3 regions of the Lysinibacillus sp. FJAT-14222 genome follow, and region 1 is predicted to be linked to each of the others. Evidence: riboswitches for the same ligand, from Rfam matches in the RefSeq annotation. Region 1 holds a riboswitch; each other region holds the start of a gene.
The links. Region 1 has a riboswitch for thiamine pyrophosphate ahead of thiC (phosphomethylpyrimidine synthase ThiC). Riboswitches for the same ligand answer to the same signal wherever they lie in the genome.
Positions count from the first base shown of each region.

Region 2: linked by a shared signal. The riboswitch ahead of thiW (energy coupling factor transporter S component ThiW) and the one ahead of thiC (phosphomethylpyrimidine synthase ThiC) in region 1 are both predicted to bind thiamine pyrophosphate.
Region 3: linked by a shared signal. The riboswitch ahead of AN161_RS05940 (ABC transporter substrate-binding protein) and the one ahead of thiC (phosphomethylpyrimidine synthase ThiC) in region 1 are both predicted to bind thiamine pyrophosphate.

Region 1 is NZ_LIYL01000003.1:18,654-26,087, reverse strand. It holds gene AN161_RS01510 (FIVAR domain-containing protein) at 1-490, opposite strand, end outside; gene AN161_RS01505 (AEC family transporter) at 768-1,697, shown strand; TPP riboswitch at 2,082-2,196, shown strand; gene thiC (phosphomethylpyrimidine synthase ThiC) at 2,523-4,301, shown strand; gene AN161_RS01495 (catalase) at 4,533-6,038, opposite strand; gene AN161_RS01490 (helix-turn-helix domain-containing protein) at 6,354-7,434, opposite strand, start outside.
Region 2 is NZ_LIYL01000024.1:134,071-141,504, reverse strand. It holds gene AN161_RS29650 (hypothetical protein) at 1-108, shown strand, start outside; gene AN161_RS12755 (hypothetical protein) at 137-382, shown strand; gene AN161_RS12750 (hypothetical protein) at 728-1,051, shown strand; gene AN161_RS12745 (EVE domain-containing protein) at 1,068-1,514, shown strand; gene thiW (energy coupling factor transporter S component ThiW) at 1,591-2,091, opposite strand; TPP riboswitch at 2,195-2,302, opposite strand; gene AN161_RS12735 (MFS transporter) at 2,366-3,562, opposite strand; gene AN161_RS12730 (ABC transporter substrate-binding protein) at 3,783-4,856, opposite strand; gene AN161_RS12725 (ABC transporter permease) at 4,853-5,650, opposite strand; gene AN161_RS12720 (ABC transporter permease) at 5,647-6,456, opposite strand; gene AN161_RS12715 (ABC transporter ATP-binding protein) at 6,446-7,434, opposite strand, start outside.
Region 3 is NZ_LIYL01000012.1:16,620-24,053, forward strand. It holds gene parC (DNA topoisomerase IV subunit A) at 1-310, shown strand, start outside; gene AN161_RS05930 (sigma factor regulator N-terminal domain-containing protein) at 591-1,505, opposite strand; gene AN161_RS05935 (RNA polymerase sigma factor) at 1,490-1,996, opposite strand; TPP riboswitch at 2,193-2,303, shown strand; gene AN161_RS05940 (ABC transporter substrate-binding protein) at 2,477-3,472, shown strand; gene AN161_RS05945 (thiamine-binding protein) at 3,474-3,764, shown strand; gene AN161_RS05950 (ABC transporter permease) at 3,764-4,534, shown strand; gene AN161_RS05955 (ABC transporter ATP-binding protein) at 4,512-5,261, shown strand; gene AN161_RS05960 (TatD family hydrolase) at 5,251-6,000, shown strand; partial or broken gene AN161_RS30950 (DUF5360 family protein) at 6,127-6,270, shown strand; gene AN161_RS05965 (hypothetical protein) at 6,343-6,525, opposite strand; gene AN161_RS05970 (sodium/solute symporter) at 6,703-7,434, opposite strand, start outside.

The DNA of each region.
Region 1 (7,434 bases):
TTGTAATGGCCTTCTTCACACGATTAGTTACAATAAGCTCATCTTCAATAGTGACATTTTGAACTTTTACATAATCTGCATTTACAGTTAGGCTTCCAGCAATTTGTGCGTCGCCGCCATCAAAATCTAACGCTTTATTTTTTGTTCCACCTTTAGTTAGTGTTAGTGATGTAATGCTTGTAATTTCACCGTTCTTTACGATAATAGTTGCTTCAGCATTCGCCAATGCAGCATTATTGGATGTGTTTAAGAGGGGCTTCAATGATTTACTAATTTTAAATTGGCCATTGGATGTGCGTACTTTATCATTAGCGATGCTGGTAATAGTAACATTTTGTCCCTTTGTTTTGGCGGCAGCTACTTGCCCGTCGATTTGAACTGAGTGGTTTAAAGATACATCATTAGAAGTGGCATTCGCAGTTGATACAGGCACAATTAAGGTTGCTGTAATAGCGGTAGCCATAAAAGTAGAAAATACTTTATTCTTCATTTTTGTCGCCCCAATCATTGTATTTAATGGATAATATATCATACATTTCTTCAGTTTAGTGCGCAAATGGGTTATTTTACTATATTAATTTAATGCAATAATAGGCCTTTTTTCTTCTATTATTTTAATAACTCGTAACTTGAAAGGGTAAATCATCCTTCCAAGAGCGCTTTGCTATTGTTTGAACATGATGAAAAAGACAGGATGAGTGAACGCTGAAGTACATTGACCGAGTTTACAAACAGCAATACTATAGGAAAGGAAGGGGGGACTCGCTATGACGTATCTCGGTATGATTTTCTTCCAAATTGTAGCTCCTATTTTAATACTTCTAGTACTTGGTGCAGTTTTACAAAAGAAATTTCGCTTTAATTTAAAGGCGCTATCTCAGCTTATTACATACTGCTTCATGCCAGCAGCTGTTTTTGTGAATTTATATGAAACGAGCATAGAGCTGTCTGTACTTGGGGAAGTTGCGTTATTTATTTTACTCTTTATAGGAAGTCAAATGGTGCTTAGTCACTTTATAGCAAAGGGGCTCGGTTTAGTAAAAACAGAGGCTGCAGTGTTTAAAAATAGTGTTGTCCTTATTAATTCAGGCAACTATGGTATTCCGGTCGCGCAAATGATTTTCGTAACACAGCCGATTGGAGTAGCGATTCAGGTCATTCTCGTAATATTTCAAAATATGACGACCTATACATATGGCTTGTACAATTTAATTTCTTCAACAAAATCGGGCATGTCTATTGTAAAAGACTTTCTCAAAATGCCTATTATCCATGCGCTTATAATTGGTGTGGCAATGAACTATTTTAATATTACTATTCCGCAGTTTATAAAAATTCCGGTAGACCATGTGGCAGATGGCTTTATTGCTGTAGCCCTAATAACATTAGGAGCTCAACTATCACAGCTTGAAATTAAATCAATGTTCAATAAGACAGTATTCATTAGCTGTTTTACACGACTAATTATAGGACCAGCTGTAGCTTTACTTATCATTTTTGTACTTGGCTTAGATGGTGTCGTGGCACAATCACTTTTTATAGCTAGTGCTTTTCCGACATCACGAAATAGCTCTAGTCTGGCATTAGAATATGGTGTGGAATCGACAACCGCTGCACAAACGGTTTTATTTTCAACAATTGTAAGCTGTATTACAGTGACGATTGTAATTTATGTAGCGGAACTGTTGTTTACCTAACGGCTGGATGTTATTCGGAAGAAGTGACAGCCATCTGGAGTAAGCGGCTTTCCTTCTGATTTTTAAAAATAAGCTAATCACCAAAAGTTAGGGATTATATTTTTTAAAACGTATGCCAAGTGGAGGCTGGGCGACTCCTTGGGGATTAGCGTCACAGATGAGACCCTGGAGCGAGCAAGTAGGGGAACGAAGGCTAAAAGCATCACGTCCTGTGATAACGCCTTCGTGACCAACATCCTGTTGCCCCAAACGGCTCATCGGACGCCCCCAGGAAAGCGCTCAGCCGGAACGGAAATCAACCACACTTTATGATGATGAGCCGAAAATATTCAAATGAAGCTTCCATCTATTAGCAATATCTGCTACACTAGCATCAAACTTAATAGCACTAACTAGGGGAGTCTGATGAGTCAGGCTGAGAGGGAAACGCATAGAGGTTTCTTGACCCTTTGGACCTGATCTGGCTCATACCAGCGTGGGAAAGTTAATCATTATTGCACTCTCTGTTTTTTGCAATAACTATACCTTTACATTCTTAGCCGGATCCAAAATTTTCTTTGGATTCGGCTTTTTGTCTTCATTCAGCAGAAGACTCCTATCTTTGCGAGTGATGAGATGTATGCGGTTAAGATTCCTTATCAGTGGGTGCCCAAACACCTGCTGAATGAAGACAAGCCTCCGGCGGATGTCACGGATTTTAAAAGGAATGAATTGTGCGGGCACAATTCAAAATCCGGACGCAATTACGCCAAGGCGAAATTGATTTTTTGTTTGGGTGAGCTAGATTCGGTCCTTGTATAAATGGAAAAGGGAGCGAAGTAGTTTATGACAACAGTTAGCGATAAGAATATTACGATTATGTCAAGTTTTGATGGAAGTAAAAAAGTGTATGTAGAAGGATCTCGATCAGATATTTTAGTGCCAATGCGTGAAATTGCTTTAAGTCCGACGACAGGTAGCTTTGGTGAAGAGGAAAATGCGCCAGTACGTGTTTATGATACGAGTGGCCCGTACACAGATCCTGAGTATAAGGTGGATATTACGAAAGGATTGCCAGCTTTACGTAGTGCATGGATCAAAGAACGAGGTGACGTCGAAGAATACGAAGGTCGTACAATCAAGCCAGAAGATAATGGATTCCGCAAAGCTGATGATCCACGAATGAATGAAAATGTTTTTCCGGATTTATCTAGAAAGCCTTTACGTGCGAAGAAAGGTAAAAATGTAACACAGCTTCACTATGCACGAAAGGGAATTATTACTTCAGAGATGGAATTTGTAGCGATTCGCGAAAATATGGATCCTGAATTCGTGCGCTCAGAGATCGCGGCAGGGCGTGCAATTTTGCCCTCTAATATTAATCACCCTGAGGCCGAGCCAATGATTATTGGACGTAACTTCCACGTGAAAATTAACGCTAATATTGGAAATTCAGCAGTGTCATCCTCTATTGCGGAAGAGGTAGAAAAAATGACATGGGCGACACGTTGGGGTGCTGATAACATTATGGATTTGTCGACTGGTAAGCATATTCATACGACACGTGAATGGATTATTCGTAATGCCGCGGTGCCTGTAGGAACGGTGCCAATCTATCAAGCGCTAGAAAAAGTAAATGGTGTGGCAGAGGATTTAACGTGGGAGGTGTATCGTGATACGTTGATTGAGCAGGCCGAGCAAGGTGTTGATTACTTCACGATTCACGCAGGGGTTCTGCTACGCTATGTGCCATTAACGGCTAATCGTGTAACAGGCATAGTATCTCGAGGAGGCTCGATTATGGCACAGTGGTGTTTATATCACCATCAAGAAAGCTTCTTATATACACATTTTGAAGAAATCTGTGAAATTATGAAAACATATGATGTTGCCTTCTCTTTAGGTGATGGTTTACGTCCTGGTTCCATTGCAGATGCAAATGATGAGGCTCAGTTTGCGGAGCTGGAAACGCTAGGGGAATTAACGCAAATTGCCTGGAAGCATGATGTACAGGTGATGGTAGAAGGACCAGGGCATGTGCCAATGCATCTTATTAAAGAAAATATGGACAAGCAGTTAGAGGTGTGTAAGGAAGCTCCTTTCTATACTTTAGGGCCGCTAACAACAGATATCGCGCCTGGCTATGACCATATTACATCGGCTATTGGTGCTGCGATGATCGGTTGGTTTGGTACGGCAATGCTATGTTATGTGACGCCTAAAGAGCATCTCGGCTTACCAAATCGTGAGGATGTTCGTGTAGGGGTGATTACGTATAAAATTGCTGCACACGCGGCAGATTTAGCGAAAGGGCATCCTGGAGCACAGCAGCGTGACGATGCACTATCTAAGGCGCGCTTTGAATTCCGTTGGCGCGATCAATTCAACCTATCGCTAGATCCAGAGCGTGCAGTGGATTATCATGATGAAACATTGCCTGCAGAAGGGGCGAAAACTGCGCACTTTTGTTCAATGTGTGGACCTAAGTTTTGTAGTATGAGAATCTCACAGGATATTCGTAATTATGCAAAAGAAAAAGACTTAAATACGACTGAAGCGATCCACCAAGGTATGCAGGAAAAGGCAAAGGAATTTAAAAAGGCAGGCAGTCAAATTTATCAATAATTATTAAGCGGGCTTGTGTCTATCAAATTAGACACAAGCTTCATTTTGGTTCATCACCAAAAGTGGTGGCCCGACGCCCCGGGAAAGCGCCCAGTCGGAACGGAAATCAACCACACATTATGGTGATGAGCCCTCATTTTGTCATTAAAATAAAAAAAGCTCCATGCGAAGTTGCGCTTCACATGGAGAAAAAGTTGGATTTGGATATCAATAATAAGAATAAGTGGAAAATTAAACGTTAGTTGCTTGTTTTTCGTATGGGTTTGAAAGATCCATACCCTCTAATGAAAGACCCATAGCTTTCGCTACACCTTCACCATATGCTGGGTCAGCTAAATAACAGTGAAGGATATGACGACGTTTGATGAACTCTTCAACTGATGCCATATCATTAGCCGTATTTTCGAATAGGCGTTGTTGCTCTTCGGCAGTCATTAGGCGGAATAATTTACCCGGCTGCTCGAAGTAGTTGTTGTCATCTTCACGGAAGTCGTGGATGCCAGCGTTACCGTCAATACGTAATTCAGGCTCTTTATAGTCTAAATTATGCTCCCATTCACCATAGCTATTTGGTTCATAGCCTAAAGTTGAACCAAGATTGCCATCGAAACGCATAGCACCATCGCGGTGGAATGTACGGAATGGACATTTTGGTGCGTTTACTGGGAGCGCGTAGTGGTTCACACCTAAACGGTAGCGTTGTGCATCTGCATATGCAAAGATACGACCCTGTAACATTTTGTCTGGTGAGAAGCTAACACCAGGAATAATGTTAGATGGTGCAAATGCTGCTTGCTCAACTTCAGCAAAGTAGTTGTCCGGGTTTTTGTTTAACTCGAATTCGCCCACAGGAATTAATGGGAAGTCTTTTTTATACCATACCTTTGTTAAGTCGAATGGGTTATATGGTAATTCACGAGCTTGTTCCTCTGTCATTACTTGAATGTACGTTTTCCATTTAGGGAAATCGCCTTTTTCAATGGCCTCATATAGATCACGTTGTGAAGATTCACGGTCGTTACCGACTACCTCATTAGCCTCAGCACCTGTTAAGTTTTTAATGCCTTGATCTGTACGGAAGTGGAATTTCACCCATACGCGCTCGTTTTCAGCATTAATAAAACTATAAGCGTGAGAACCAAAACCATGCATATTGCGGTAACCAGACGGAATACCACGGTCAGACATAACAATTGTTACTTGGTGAAGTGCTTCTGGTAATGAAGTCCAAAAATCCCAGTTTGAATTAGCGTTCTTCATATTTGTACGTGGGTCACGTTTTACCACGTGGTTTAAATCTGTGAAGTGTAATGGATCACGGAAGAAGAATACAGGCGTGTTGTTACCAACTAAATCCCAGTTGCCATCTTCAGTATAGAACTTAAGGGCAAAGCCACGAATATCGCGCTCAGCGTCCGCTGCACCACGCTCACCCGCAACTGTGGAGAAGCGTGCAAACATTTCAGTTTTCTTCCCAATCTCTGAGAAGATTTTTGCTTTTGTATATTTAGTAATATCATGCGTTACAGTGAAAGTACCGAATGCACCTGAACCTTTGGCGTGCATACGACGTTCAGGAATAACTTCACGGTTGAAGTTTGCTAATTTTTCAACTAGCCATACATCCTGAAGTAATAGAGGGCCACGAGGACCTGCTGACATTGAATCGTGGTTGCTTACTACTGGAGCGCCACCTGCTGTTGTAAAACGACGGCTACGATCATTTTGGTTTGTCATATTAGTTTACCTCCTGAAGAAAAAATTGTGAGTCAAACTCTTCATCAATAACTATAACAAATATAAACTAGAATTTCTAGTAAATTATAATAATTATCGTTAAAGAATTTCTATATTTAGATACAGACTATAAATATATGCTAGATTTGAAGGGTTTATGAATAGTATTTGCCGCAAATTTAGCTTTTCAAAACATTTTCGAGAATTATTTAATAATAGCTTGTAGGGAATAGATGCTTAAATTAAAGTGAATTTCTTTGTTTATCTATTCTCATTGAAAATAAAATATGCTAATTGAAAAATCTTTACTACTTTTTAAGCTTTACGATAACGATTAGGAGTAATGCCGATGTGCTGTTTAAAAATTTTAATAAAATAATTCGGATCATCAAAACCATTTAAATAGGCAATTTCACTAATAACAAAATCCGTTTCTACAAGCATTTTTGTGGCATTTTGAATTCGCACTTGCTGTAGGTAACGTTTAAATGGCAAGCCTTGCTTCTTTGAAAAGATCGTACTTAAATAATTAGGGCTAATCCCCAATTTATGCGCAACGAAGGGTAAAGATAACTCGCTATCCTGAAATTGTTGATCGATAATTTCTATTGCTAGTTCTACATAGTCAGCTCGTTTCTCAGTACGTGCCTCCCGAGCTAATTCAATAAGTTTTTGTGTGAATGATATGATGCCATTTAGAATGGTATAAAATATAGGATGCTCAATAATCAAATGAAAAAGCTGACGATAATTTTGTTCAATGGCAGCTTTCTCATTTAATTTATACTTCAGCATAAAGCGTCGAATTTGCGCCAAAACACTCGTTAGATGAATACGTAAGTCATCTTGCTCGTAATAAATTCCTTCATTAGATAGTCGATATAAAAATGCTTTGACGGCTTCAAGATTCCCATCCTCTAAACTTCTTATAAGTAATTGCTGCTCCTCTGGTGTTAGCAAAGGATCAAGGGGCTGTGTCTCAAACTGTTTGCTCGCATAAAAAATGTGCCCATAGCCTTCGTAAAAGCTTTGATGCAGTGCACGCTTGGTTAAGGTATACATATTCTTCATGGTTGTAGGTTCCCTATCATAAATTCCAATATTTAAAGAGCTATTGTTTGTTAATCGCCATTCTTTCATTAGTGTACGAACATCCTTTTCTACGATTTTTAAATCTTCCGTTTGAAATAAGCAGACGATTCTATCTGATAAAGGATAAATCTTCATATGATAATAAATAGGCGTTTGCTGGAGCCAGTTGTACAGCTTATTAAATATTTCAGAATGCTCAGGCTCGATCATTGTGAAATGTATATTTGTCTCTAAGGAACTAGTTTTACTACCTAAAAATAGTTGGTAGTAAAAAGATTCATCTGTAGCTTCTTGGTACACTTCT
Region 2 (7,434 bases), on a different contig from region 1:
TTTAAGCTAGCAGAGGCTCTAGAGGATAATCTCGAGAAATATATTAGCGAAAAATTTCAAATGAAATCCAGAGAAGTCGGGATCATGATGGCAGTAAAAAAAACTTAGCCAAATTCAAATAGGGCAGATATTAAAGTTGGATAAAAATAGTGTTCGCTTTTTTATCGATGGTCTAGAAGAAAGAAATTATGTTTATAGGGAGAAAAATCAAGAAAATAGAAGAGAGAATTTAATATGCCTTACAGAACAAGGTGAAAGTATGGCAGAAGAATTATGGAAGACCCTTTCGATTTCTGAGAATGATGTTTTAAACGTACTTACATTGGAAGAAAAAGAACAATTGAAAGGCATATTGACAAAAGTATATGAAAATCGTGCATAGGGTTTAACTTCTTTCAGCAACCTGCTGAAATAGAGGAACTCAGTCTAAGAACGCCACGTCCTGTGGCAACGACTGAGTGACCAACTTCGTGTTGGCCTAAAGCCTCCGGCGGATGTCGCGGATTTGGAAATGAGTTCACATAGGATGTTAGCCTAAAATCATCGCATCCATGCGATAACAGCTAACTGACCTGCATCGGTAAAAACGCCACGTCCTGTGGCATTACCGAAATGACCAACATCGTGTCGGCCCTCATGCAGGCCTAAGCACAAAGCCGAATCCGGACGCAATTATGCCGAGGCATAATTGATAACCTTATCAATAAAAATGAAAGAGTGATGACAGATGAAAGCAGTAGAGGTTATGAAGGAGTATTTAAAAAGAGCACAAGAAGAGGGTCAAGATTTATCTGATATGTATGCAGATCATGGGGAATTGAAAAATTTTAAAGGTGAAGTTTTTAAAGGAAGAAAAGAAATACAGAATTTTTACACGTCACCTATGCCGAAAGGGTTTAAATTAACTATTCAAAATATTGAAGGCGATGATATAAAATGTAGTGCTATCGTTTCGACTACTTGGGATGGTTTGCCAAATCCAGTGATTTTGGAAGAAAGGCTAATTCTTGAAAATGAAAAAATAAAGTCGTTTACGATGATCCCAAAATAAAAGGAGAGCTCTTCCTATGACTGAAAGAGACACGAAATATTGGATTGGCGTGGTATCTCTCAATCATGTGCAAAAAGGGGTTGAGGGAGGATTCGGCCAGTTATGCCATGGCAAAGAGAGACCTTTGAAACGAATGCAAAAAGGAGATTGGATCATTTATTATTCTCCTAAAAAAAGTCTAGATGGTAATGAGCCTGTAAGAGAGTTTACCGCAATTGGAAGGGTAAAAGACGAGCGAATTTACGAGTTCCAAATGGCAGAAAATTTTATTCCTTTTAGAAGAGATATAGACTTTTATAAAGAGGCAAAGTCTGTACCAATAAAAAGGATCTTAGATTATTTAGAATTTGTAGAAGATACATCGAAATATGGCTATAAATTCAGATTTGGTCATTTTGAAATAAGTAAAAAAGATTTTTTATTAATTGCTCATGAAATGGGATTACCATTGAAGTATGAATGATTTTGGTTGGACAAAAAACGTTACTTTCTTAATTAATTGCCATTAAGAAGTAACGTTTTTATATTGCCGTAAATCATTATTTAAGTAGAGTGTTAAGATTAGTTACAAACATAGTCTTGCGCAAATTGCTAGCAATGACAATGCCCAGGATAGCACCAATGGTACTTGAGGTTAAAAAGGCTGGCATGAAAAATAAAGCAGCAACGGATGTCCCCATTACTAAATGTGCGTAAGGTACTGCAATGAGTGAGGCAATAATACCTGTTCCAAACATTTCACCGATACCTGCGAGCCATTGTTTGCCGCTGTATTTATAGGCAAGAGCTGCACATAGAGCACCAATGACACTGCCGGGTATAGCTAATAATGAGCCTGTGCCTGTTAAAATACGAATAATAGCTGTGACAAAGGCGACCATAACAGTAGGCACTGGTCCAAGAATAATAGCGCCAATAACATTAATGGCATGCTGTACAGGGTAGGCACGTGCAATTCCCGTTGGTATAGATACGAAGGTAGAACCTGCTACGGCAATTGCTACTAATAAGGCCATGATTGTTAATTTTCGAATTGACATAATTTCCACTCCTTTTTAGTATTTAGTGAATCGTTGATAAACCAGACAAAAAAAGCCGCTTCCTAAAAACAATAGGAAGCGGCCTTGCATTTACATATTTAAAAAGCAAGTGTCGCCACTTCCCTCCGCTAGTGTGAACTAGATCAGGTTCAAAGGGTCCGTATATGATCATATACGTCTCGGCCTTTTAAAGACTCCCCTAGTGGTAATAATAGAATTTAATTTTTACATAATAATGTAGTATACTACTAAAAATAGTCAATAACTTTTCAGACTAATTTGTATCAGGATGCATTAGATGCGGTGCTTTTTTCATTGTCCAAATAAGGGCAAGGAAGAAGCAAGCCATTAAAATAATAGACCCGAAAATATAAGGACTGTTCATATTCCAATCGAATAATAAACCTGCTAAAGCTGGACCAATCATATTACCAAGACTCATATATGCATTGTTGAGACCAGCTGCAAAGCCTTGTTCATTTTCAGCAAGCTTTGAAATCAGTGTGTTGACAGCTGGACGAATCAATGTCGTAGCTGTAGAGAAGATTGTCGCTACAATTAAAATAAGTGCAAAGCCAGATGCGAATAATATTAAGAAAATCGAAACGGATGCAATAAATAAATTGACTAACACTACTTTCATTTCGCCGAATCGATTAAACAGCGGTGTAATAACAAATATTTGTACAATAACACCAAAAGCGCCACCTACAACTAATATAATAGCGATATCTGTAGGTGTGTAATTAAACTTGTCTGTAACAAATAATGATAATGTTGTTTGGAAGTTAGCGATTCCGAATGAGAAAACAAGCATGATAATTAGCATGACAAAATAAGGCATTCGGACTGAACGGACCATTTGCTTTGCAAGATTATCTTGCTTCTGCGCTTTTTTCGCTGTGTTTGGTTTTGTAGCAGGTAATAAAAAGAACGATAAAATAGCTGCTAAGATAGCTGCACATCCAGCAGTATAAAATGGAAAATGCAAGCTAACTTTTGAGAGGAATCCACCGATGCCTGGTCCAATCATAAAACCAAAGGACATTGCTGCCCCTAGCATACCCATTCCTTTACCTCGTTCCTCATAAGTCGTGACGTCTGCCACAAAAGCCATTATAGGAGGTGCCACAAATGCAGATCCAAGGCCACCTAAAAAGCGTGCCAAGAAGAGCATCCACACATCTGTAGAAAGCCCAAAACCAATTTGTGCAAGTCCTGTCACTATAAGACCGAAAATAATGAGATTTTTTCGACCGTATTGATCCGAAAGATTCCCAGCAATTGGAGAAAAAACGAATTGTGCCAAGGCGAACGTTGCAATCAACATGCCAAGAATTTGTCCTGCAGCACCAAATAGTTTTAAATATTCAGGCATGACAGGAATAATAATTCCAATACTCCCCATTGCGATAAACATATTAAACATTAAAATATACAAAGCCGCCTTATTAGACTTCTGCTGGGTCATCGAATACCCCCTTTTTAATCAAATATACTACAGTCTACCACAAGGCTTGTACGTTTGCTATTGACTAGAAGTCTGAAATAAGAGAAATTGCTAGTAAAGTTGTGGGGATTCTTTTTGTTAAACAAATACTGCCCCCAGTTTTCCTCTAGAAGTTTACCTCCAGCGCTAAACGAAAAAAGCTGTTCTCAACGTTAGTAACGTAAGAACAGCTTTAAATAGGTTATCGTATACTCATTTTAAATTCTAAAAACAGCTCATTGTATTTGCCTAAATAATCTGGGCCTAAATTTTTATATACCTCTAATGTGTCGCGTTGTTCTTCAGTAGGATAGTAGCGTTCATCTGATACAACTTCTTTATCCATTAACTTCATCGCTTCAATATTAGGAGTAGAGTAGCCTACATAATCGGCATTTTGAGCACCGGATTCAGCTTTAAGCATAAAATTAATGAAGGCATGTGCTCCATCTATATTTTTTGAAGTTTTTGGAATGACCATATTATCAAACCATAAATTCGAGCCTTCTTCTGGTACAGCGAAGTCTAGGTCTTCGTTTTCGGACATCATATCTGCTGCTTGACCAGACCAAGTAAGGGCAACAGCTGCCTCATTATTAATCATCAGCGGTGTAATTTCATCTCCGATAATGGCTTTAACATTTGGCGCCAATGTTATCAGTTTATCAGTAGCTTCACGTAGCTCATGGCCATTTAAAGAGTTGAGAGAATAGCCAAGACTGTTTAAGCCCATACCGATCACTTCACGTGCACCGTCTACTAAAAAGACTTTTCGATTTAACGAAGGGTCCCATAAGTCATCCCAAGAAGAAAAATCTAAATTACCAACGAGCTTTGGATTATAGACAATGCCGACTGTTCCCCAGAAATATGGAACAGAATATTTATTGTCCTCATCAAATGGTAAATCTAAAAAGTAAGGATCGATATTTTTTAAATTAGGGATTTTCGTTTTATCTAAAGGAATAAGTAAGTTTTCTTCCTTCATTTTTTCAATCATATATTCAGAAGGTACTGCAATATCATAAGCCGTACCACCTTGTTGAATTTTTGTCATCATTGCTTCATTTGAATCAAACGTCTCATAAATAACATGAATACCTGTTTCTTTTTCAAATTGCTTTAGCAAATCTGGGTCAATATATTCTCCCCAGTTAAAGATTGTTAACGTATCTTTCCCACTTTTCCCACCGCCGGCACTTAGGGCGTCAGCAGCATAGAACAAAAGGGCGGAAACGACAAGGATGGCGATTGTTGCTTGAATTAATTGCTTCATTGAGTTCCCCCCGTTCTTTTACTAGCGCGGCTTGTAATGAAGTAATAGCCAACTACGACGATAACCGTTACAAAGAATACTAAACCAGAAATAGCGTTAACCGTTAAGGAAATACCGGCACGTGCCATAGAGTAAATTTCAACAGATAATGTACTAAAGCCGTTACCTGTCACGAAAAACGTCACCGCAAAATCATCTAAAGAGTACGTTAAGGCAAGGAAGAACCCTGCAAAAATACCAGGTTGAATATACGGTAAAATAACACGCATCATCACATCTTTTTTCGTTGCACCTAAATCTAATGCAGCGTCGATTAATGATTTATTCATTTCTAACAGTTTCGGTAAGACCATCAGTACAACGATTGGGACACTGAACGCTACATGTGCTAGTAACACAGAAGCAAAGCCTAATTTAATACCAATCATTGTGAATAAAATTAAAAAGCTTGCACCAATAATGACGTCCGGGCTAACAATTAACACATTGTTTAAAGAAAGTAGAGTGTTGCGCATTTTTGAATTTTTAACAGTGACAATGCCAATGGCACCTAGTGTCCCGATGACTGTAGAAATCAATGCAGAAAGCAATGCCACGATGACTGTATTAATTAAAATAACGAGTAAACGTGAATCCTCAAACACGGCTATATAATGTTCTAACGTAAAGGACTCAAAATTATTCATCGAGCCACCACTATTGAACGAATAAAAGATTAAATAGAAGATAGGTGCATATAAGACGATAAAAACAATCGCTAAATACACTCTTGCTGACGCAGATAGTTTTTTCATCGTACGCGACCTCCTTTATCCTTTTGCCCCGTAATTAACATAATGATAACCATGAATAAAATTAAGAAAACAGCAATTGTTGAACCCATTCCCCAGTTTTGGGTCACAAGGAATTGTTGTTCAATAGCTGTACCAAGTGTAATAACACGGTTTCCTGCAATTAAACGAGTAATCATGAAGAGTGATAAAGCAGGGATAAATACAACTTGAATACCTGATTTAACACCGTCCATTGTTAGTGGCAACACAACGCGACGGAATGTAGTAAGGGCAGATGCCCCTAAATCACGTGCTGCGTAAACAAGAGTCGGATTTAAACGATCCAATGAGTTGAAAATCGGTAAAATCATAAATGGAATAAAAATATAAACGGATACGAATACAAAGCTAATGTCAGTGAATAGCATCTGCTGTGGATCAAAGCCAAATACTTCGATAAATGCATTTAATGGACCGTATAAGCCAAAAATCCCGATAAAGGCATATGTTTTTAACAAAAGATTAATCCAAGAAGGAATAATAATCAGTAAAAGCCAAAGCTGCTTATGCTTCGTTTTTGTTAAAAAATAGGCTGTTGGATACGAAACAAGTAACGTAAAGAACGTAATTAAAAACGCATACCAGAACGAACTTAATGTCATTTTTAAATAGACAGAAGTAAAGAACGCTTTATAGTTATCGAGCGTGAAATTGCCATGTATATCTAGTAGGGAATAGTAAACAACAAGTGCAATCGGCGCGATAACGAAAAGTGCGATCCATAAAACATATGGAAATAAGGCTGATTTCGAAGTCTTAGTTTGCATCTTCGTCGTCTCCATAAGCTTCTAAACGTTTATCGAATTCTTCTTCTGTCTCATTTAAGCGCATAACATGAATTGCTTCTGGATCAAAGTCTAAGCCAATTTCTGTCCCTACTTCAGCTTTTTTCAATGAATGCACGAGCCATTCATTTCCATCCTTGTCGTACGTGGATAATTCATAATGCACCCCACGGAACAATTGAGTATCAACTTTAACGACAAGTTTGCCTTTATCGATTGTTGTCATTTCTAAATCCTCTGGGCGAATGACAATATCAATTTTTTCGTTTGGCTTCATACCTTGGTCGACACATTCAAAAACTTTACCGGCAAATTCTACTTTAAAATCTTCAATCATCACACCAGGAACAATATTTGATTCTCCAATAAAATCAGCAACGAAGCGGTTAATTGGCTCATCATAAATATCTACTGGTGTACCTGATTGTTGAATTTCACCTTCACTTAAGACAAATATTTCATCACTCATGGCAAGGGCTTCTTCTTGATCGTGTGTAACGAAGACAAATGTTTTCCCGAGTCGTTGCTGTAATTCGCGTAACTCATACTGCATCTCTGTACGCAGCTTTAAATCTAAAGCAGAAAGAGGCTCATCAAGTAAAATCACTTCAGGATCATTCACAATCGCACGAGCAATAGCAACACGTTGACGTTGACCACCGGACATTTCAGAAATTTCACGATTGCCATAGCCTGCTAAGTTAACGAATTTTAATGCTTCAGCAACACGGTTTTTAATTTCACTTTCAGGAAGTTTTTTGATGCGAAGCCCAAATGCGACGTTTTCAAAGACATTCAAATGAGGGAACAACGCATAATCCTGAAAAACAGTATTTACTTGGCGTTCATTTGCTGGTACTGAGTTGATTTTTTTATCGTGAAAATAGATATCTCCTGTAGTCGGTTCTGTGAAGCCAGCAATCATACGTAAAATAGTTGTTTTACCACAACCAGAAGGAC
Region 3 (7,434 bases), on a different contig from region 1:
TGTTGTGATTGTGACACAGCGTGGCGCTGTGAAGAAAATGAATGTAGCCGAGGTAGAGTTAACTAGTCGTGCGAAACGCGGCTTAAAAGTGTTAACAGAGTTAAAAGCGAATCCACATCGTATCGTGGATGTAGTCAAGGCTACTAATGACGAACAGCTGATCATCGAAACAGAAAAAGGTGTGCAAGAGATTATTGATGTCCAAGCATTGACTCGAGCAGATCGCCATTCAAACGGCTCCTTTAAAGTGGATATCGCGACAGACGGTGCTATTTCACATGTATTAACGGCCAAAAAAGAAGAAAAATAAAAATAATTTTCTAGCCCATGCTCTTTTTGAGAGCTGGGCTTTTTTATGTATCATTGTTAATTTTGTTGCTTTCAATCTACGTAGAAAAGGATATTAGAATCAGTGGGGTATACTGCAACGAAAAAAACGATTGATATTCTTCTAGTTGTTAAAGAAAAGAAAGTGGCTGGGACGTAAGTATATTTTCAAATCAAAAAAATTTTTACATCAGAAAAGCGCGAGAAATCAACATTTTAAAATTGATTTCTCGCGCTTTTTAAGGTTTTGACTTCTCATTACGCTATTTTTCAGGTTTAATATAAGGAACGATTTGTGCAGTTGCGCCTACTGAAGCACCACGGATAAAATCTTGATTCTCTAAGGCTTTAAAATTAGTTGTTTTGCCAGTGAGCATTACCCCTAAAATTTCCACTTCATCAAACTGTTTATTTTTATTTGAATTTAAAAACTCCTGGATTGTTTCGTTATTTTCATTTGCATCATATGCTTTAAGTGAATCAATAAAGCCTTCGTAGGTCTCTCTCGGTGAATCGGATGGATCAAATCCATAAACCTCTACACCAGCAGGTCCTTTACTTTCATCCATAATTGGTGATGCCATATACAACCATACAATGTTTAGATTGCTAGGAATCTTCCCTTGTATTTCTTTTAATGTATAAGGTTTGTTAAAAGATACGGCAACTTCTGCAACGTGATTCTCCATTTGCGAAATTTCACCTAGTTCGTTTTGTACACCGTCATGGTATTTTTTTATGGATGGGTGATAAAATGTCGCAAATTTAGTCTTTGTCTGTTTATCGTACTCATAGAACTCTGTATCAGACCAATAAAATCCTGGTGTTAACTCGTTCTTGTCAATTTTGCCTCGAAACCATCCAAATGAACTTGTAAGTGTGCTCCATTGAACTACATAACCGTTAATATTCTTAGAACGGTTTGTGATAATGTTTCCACCAAACATTGATGAATTACTTACCGTTACTTGAGAGTCGACTTGAATATTAGGTTCTGCAATGTCATTATGTAAAAAAAGATGTTCTTTAAGTCTTTTAGAACTTTCCGTTGCAAAGTAGGAACCAGTTTTATAAAAGACGGGTAAGAGAATTAATATTACAATAATTGAAGTGATGATAATTTTTAGTAGTTGTTTTCGTTTAGCCTTTTTTAAAGCGTTATTTAACGAAGTTTCCATTCATGTTTACCTCCTATTTTTGAGTGAATAAATTTACGTGCACGATATAATTTTTGCTTGACGCTATCTACTTGAATATCCAACAAAGTAGCAATTTCTTCATATGAAAAATCATAGTAATACTTTAAAAAGAATATTTCTTTATATTCTTTTTTAATGTCTTTTAACAAATAGAAAATTTCATCCTTATTTAGCAATGTCTCAAAATGATAATCGGTGTGTTGGAGCTTTGAATATATTTCCTCAGTGATGTAAATGTTTTTCTGCTCCTTTTTCCTTTTCAAGTCAATATATTGATTAAGTGAAACTCTAAAAAACCATGGGCGTATATTGCTTTCTGTGAGGCTATCTAACAACGTATAAATTTTATAATAGGTGGTTTGAATTATATCTTCCGCATCCTCTTTTTTGGCTCCTTTCGCTAGTAATAGATTGAACACTTCCTCTCCTAAATGGATTAGATAGGAGGTTAGTTCATTTTCTTTTTTCATTGCTGATCCTCCTTACTCTTATACAACGAATGAGTGATCACAAATGTATACACTTAATTATAAAGTTTATTTTGGGATAAGGGCTATGTCTGACATTGCTTTCTGAAATGACATGACAATATAATGCTTTAACATGAAAGAGACCCTTGTCATTTACAGATAGATATGGGTATAATAATCACGAAAAGTTCATATGGAAAGAATGTAGGGGGGCTGGTAGTTGCCAGCTGAGATTGTGTCCGATAGACGCTGACCCTTTGAACCTGATTTGGCTCGTACCAGCGTAGGGAACATCTATTCAAAAAAAGAAAATTTTTGATACTGATTGTAAAACGTCTGGGAGGAATTCCTAGGCGTTTTTTATGTTACAAGAATTGTTGTATGCACAAAGCTTAGGTGCAGACATACCGTGAATACGCTTTCTTCTGGTTACACATTCATTCATGAACACTTTCAAATTACTTACTGGGAGGATTCAGCATGAAAAAATGGTTATTGATCCTGTTGGCTGCGCTTTTAACATTAGTGGGCTGTAGTGAAAAGGAGGATAAAAAGGATACTAAGGAATTAACAAAAGTCTCGGTAGTTCTTGACTGGACACCGAACACAAATCACACAGGTTTATATGTAGCGAAAAAACTTGGCTACTTTAAGGAACAGGGCTTAGATGTTGATATTTTATTACCTGGTGAAGCAGGTGCAGATCAGCTTGTGGCGTCTGGTAAGGCTCAGTTTGGTGTAAGCTATCAGGAAGGGATTACACAGGCACGTGTGCAAGATGTACCTTTAGTATCGATCGCAGCGATTATTCAACATAATACTTCTGGCTTCGCATCCATTGCATCAAAAGGCATTACGTCACCTAAGGATTTTGAAGGTAAAACATACGGTGGCTGGGGTGCACCGCTTGAACAAGCAGTACTACAATCACTTATGCAAACAGAAAATGCGGATATTAATAAGTTAGATATCGTCAATGCAGGCGATATCGATTTCTTCACAATGATGAAAAAAGATATTGATTTTGCGTGGATTTATTATGCAGTGACAGGTATTGAAGCAGAACTTCGTGGCGAAAAGCTGAACATGCTTTATTTAACAGATTATAGTGATCTGTTAGATTATTACACACCTGTACTTGCTACAAACGAAAAAATGATTAAGGATGATCCTAAGACAGTCAAAGCATTTGTCGCTGCTGCAGCAAAGGGCTATGAATATGCGATAAATCACCCAAGTGAGGCAGCTGATATTTTACTAGAAGCGGTACCTGATTTAGATAAAGACCTTGTGCATAAAGGTCAGGAGTGGCTAGCAGATAAGTATCAAGATGACGCTCCTCAATGGGGCGAGCAAAAACTTACTGTTTGGGAAAACTACGCGAAATGGATGGAAAGCAACAAAGTTTTAGAGGGCGAATTTAACGCAGAACAAGCATTTACAAATGACTTTTTACCAAAAAAGGAGACAAAGTAATATGGCAAACTCATTAATAAGTGTACAAATTATCCCGAAAACTGAAAAATATGAAGATGTGATCCCATTTGTCGATGCAGCGATTGCGGTTATTGATGCATCAGGGGTGAAATATGAAGTTCACCCACTAGAAACAACAATGGAAGGTGAACTATCGACTTTGCTACTAATCATTGAAAAAATGAATGACAAAATGATTGAGCTTGGTGCTATTAATGTGATTACGCAAGTGAAAATTTTATATCAGCCAACTGGTATTACAATGGGAACCTTAACGGAAAAATATCAGTGATGAAGCAAGCAATAAAACAAGGAAGGACGATATTTTTTATCGCCTTCCTCTTATTCATATGGGAACTAATTGTCCGCTTTGCAGACGTTCCACATTGGCTATTGCCCGCGCCAAGTGCCATTTTGATGGAGGGCTTTCAATCGTATGACACGTTTGTGCCGCATGCTTTAGCAACTGTTCAATTAGCACTTCTAGGCCTTGCCATTGGGATATTGTGTGGGCTAACGGTTGCCGTGTTATTACATCGTTTTACGTTTATTCGGGAGCTATTTTATCCTATTCTCATTATGTCACAGAATGTCCCTGTGCTCGTCCTAGCACCGTTATTAATCATCTGGTTTGGGTTTGGTTTATTGCCAAAGCTTATTATTATTTGTCTCGTGTGCTTTTTCCCCATTGTTATTTCGGCAATGGATGGCTTTCGTCAAACCTCACCTGAGCTGAAGCATTATTTTAAGATGATTGGTGCAACGAAAGCACAAACATTTTGGAAGCTTGAATGGCCCTATGCGTATCCAGCGATTTTTTCAGGCATTAAGATTGCGGCAACCTATAGCGTTATGGGGGCTGTTATTGCTGAATGGCTAGGAGCGAAAAAGGGGATAGGTGTCTATATGACATTGGCACAATCTTCATTTCGAACAGATCGTGTGTTTGTAGCGATTTTTGCCATTATATTTTTAAGTTTACTATTATTTAGCGGTATTCGAGTATTGGAAAAGCTAGTTGTGAAGGGGAGAGGGCTACATGCTAAGTATTCAAAACATTGATAAATCCTTTGATTCCCTTCCGGTCATTCGTAATTTATCTTTTGAGGTAAAGGACGGGGAATTTGTTGCGATCATCGGTCCGTCAGGAAGTGGAAAAAGCACGCTCTTTCAATTAATTGGTGGTGTTTCTTCTATTGATAAGGGAGCTATCTTATTAAACGGCACAGATATCCAGCAAAAAAGAGGAACGATCGGCTATATGCCTCAGCAGCCATGCTTATTACCATGGCGTACAATCGTAGAAAATGTCACGATTGTCGAGGAGCTTCACCATAAACCAAATGTGAAACTTGCCAAGGAGTGGTTAGACAAAGTGGGGCTTGCTTCATTTGAAAATGCCTATCCAAATGAGTTGTCAGGCGGTATGCAACAGCGAGTATCGTTTATACGTGCAATTGTCAGTAATAAGCCCATTCTATGTTTAGATGAGCCGTTTTCTGCGCTTGATGAGTTTACAAGGCTTGAAATGCAGGCGTGGCTTTTATCGATATGGGAGAAAGATCGAAAATCTATATTGTTCGTTACACATAGTATTGAGGAAGCTCTCTTTTTAGCTGATCGTATCATTGTACTCACGAAACGGCCAGCTACAATTAAAAAGGAAGTGATTGTACCTTTTGCAAGGCCGCGACAAGAAGAAATTAGACATTCGGCAACATTTACGGCATTAAAACAACAGTTATTCACGTATTTAAAAGAAGAAAAGGATGAGGCGAATGTTGATTGATGCACATATTCATTTAGATCAGTATAAGGAAAACGATATACCAGCTTTGTTAGAGGAAGCTGAACATGTGATTGCCGTTAGCATGAACCTTCAATCGTGTGAGAAAACGTTGATGTTGTCGAAAGCCTATACAAAGGTAAAGGCAGCGTTTGGCTTTCATCCTGAACAAGCTTTACCTAGTAAAGTGGAGGAAGATGCTTTATTCGATTGGATACACCAACATGCTCATGAAATGGTGGCAATTGGCGAGGTAGGGTTACCTTATTATTTGAGGCAGGAGAAGGCGATTGATGAGCGTCCTTATGAAGCACTGTTAGAACGTTTTATTGTGTTGGCAAAGGAATTAAATAAACCAATTGTTTTACACGCAGTTTATGAGGATGCGGCTATTGCTTGTAATTTACTTGAAAAACATCATGTAACGAAAGCTCATTTTCATTGGTTTAAAGGCGATGAGGAAGTGATTGAACGGATGATTCATAATGGGTATTTTATTTCCGTTACGCCTGATTGTACGTATGAGCGGGAGATTCAACAGCTTATAAAAAAATATCCAATCGAGCTGATGATGGTAGAAACAGATGGACCATGGCCGTTCGAAGGTCCTTTTGATAATAAACGAACGTCTCCTTGGATGATGGATCATTCCATTGAGGTTATTGCTTCAATCAAGGGGCTTACAACACAGGAAGCGGCACACATCCTCACAAGAAATACGACAACATTTTATAATTTATAACAAATAACACAGCTGTTCTCTTAAAGATATTTATAGAAGTCTATATTGGAGGGCTTTATCGATTGATGGAGTATGCTAAAACAGAAACATGGCTTCGCTTCAGGAAGTTAATGAAGAAAACTAAATGAGTATTTATATCAGGATTATCAAAATGAATTATTAGTTATATGGAATTGGTCATTTTTCCAGCTAGATATTTTGATTTCAGCTACTGGCTTTATAAGTCTCTACCTAATTAGAAGAAAAAATGAAAAATGGAAATCATTTGCCTTTTGCTCTGATTATTCCAAAACTAATTACTTATAACCATCAAGATATTCCATTAGAAACAAAACACAACCACTAATAATCCTCAGAGTGGTTGTGTTTTTTATACTTTGTAAATTTTTGTTCAATGCTTTCTTTTTTAGTTTTTGTCACCCGTTCATGTGTACTAAAAGGGGAGACTTGGCGATTTTTTTCAACATCCTTCCCTTTAGTGCGCTTTACATGCATGCGCTTCTTTTTTGCTTTTGATTGCGTCATTATCATTACCTCCAATTGTTATTGTGAATATACCATAATGTGGGGTTGATTTTCGTTCCGACTGTTGCTTATATACAAGATGTACGTTTTAACAAATGTTATCCTTAACTTTTGGTGATGAGCCAAGAAAAAGTAAAACCTCGTAAGTATGTAACTTACGAGGTGGTTGTCATATTATTAGTGAGATACGTCCTGTACAGAAATACCTGTGTTTGCTTTAACATCCACTTCACGATATTTCGCATCGTTTGTTTCTTTAGAAAGTAATGTTCCAATGAAACCACCAAGGAAGCCAAGTGGCACAGAGATTAAAGCTGGGTTTGTTAACATAATTAACGGCTCACCAACGAAAATTGCTTTTCCTTCAACTGGATTCCAGAGGTTTGGTGAAACTGCAACGAGTACTAAAGCAGAGATTAAACCTGTTAACATCGCCGTTACAGCACCAGCTGTATTAAAGCGTTTCCAGTAGATTGTATAGATGATTACAGGTAGGTTGGCTGAACCTGCAATACAGAATGCAAGTGATACTAAGAACGCTACGTTTAATGTTTGTGCACCAAGCGCTAAAAGAATTGAAATAATAGCGATTGTGATTGAACCGATACGAGCTGCAAGTACTTGCTCTTTCTCTGTAATTTTACCTTTTTTAATGATTTGACCGTAAATATCATGTGATAGGGCAGATGCGCCAGAAAGTACAAGACCAGCTACTACCGCTAAGATTGTTGCGAAAGCTACTGCACACACAAATGAGAATAGGATATCGCCACCGAGTGCTTCTGCAAGAAGTGGAGCAGCCATGTTACCAGCAGCGTTTGCAGAAATAATCTCTTCTTTACCAACGAATTTAGCTGCGCCGAAGCCCAAGAAGATAGTAAGTACGTAGAAGATACCTACGATCCAAGT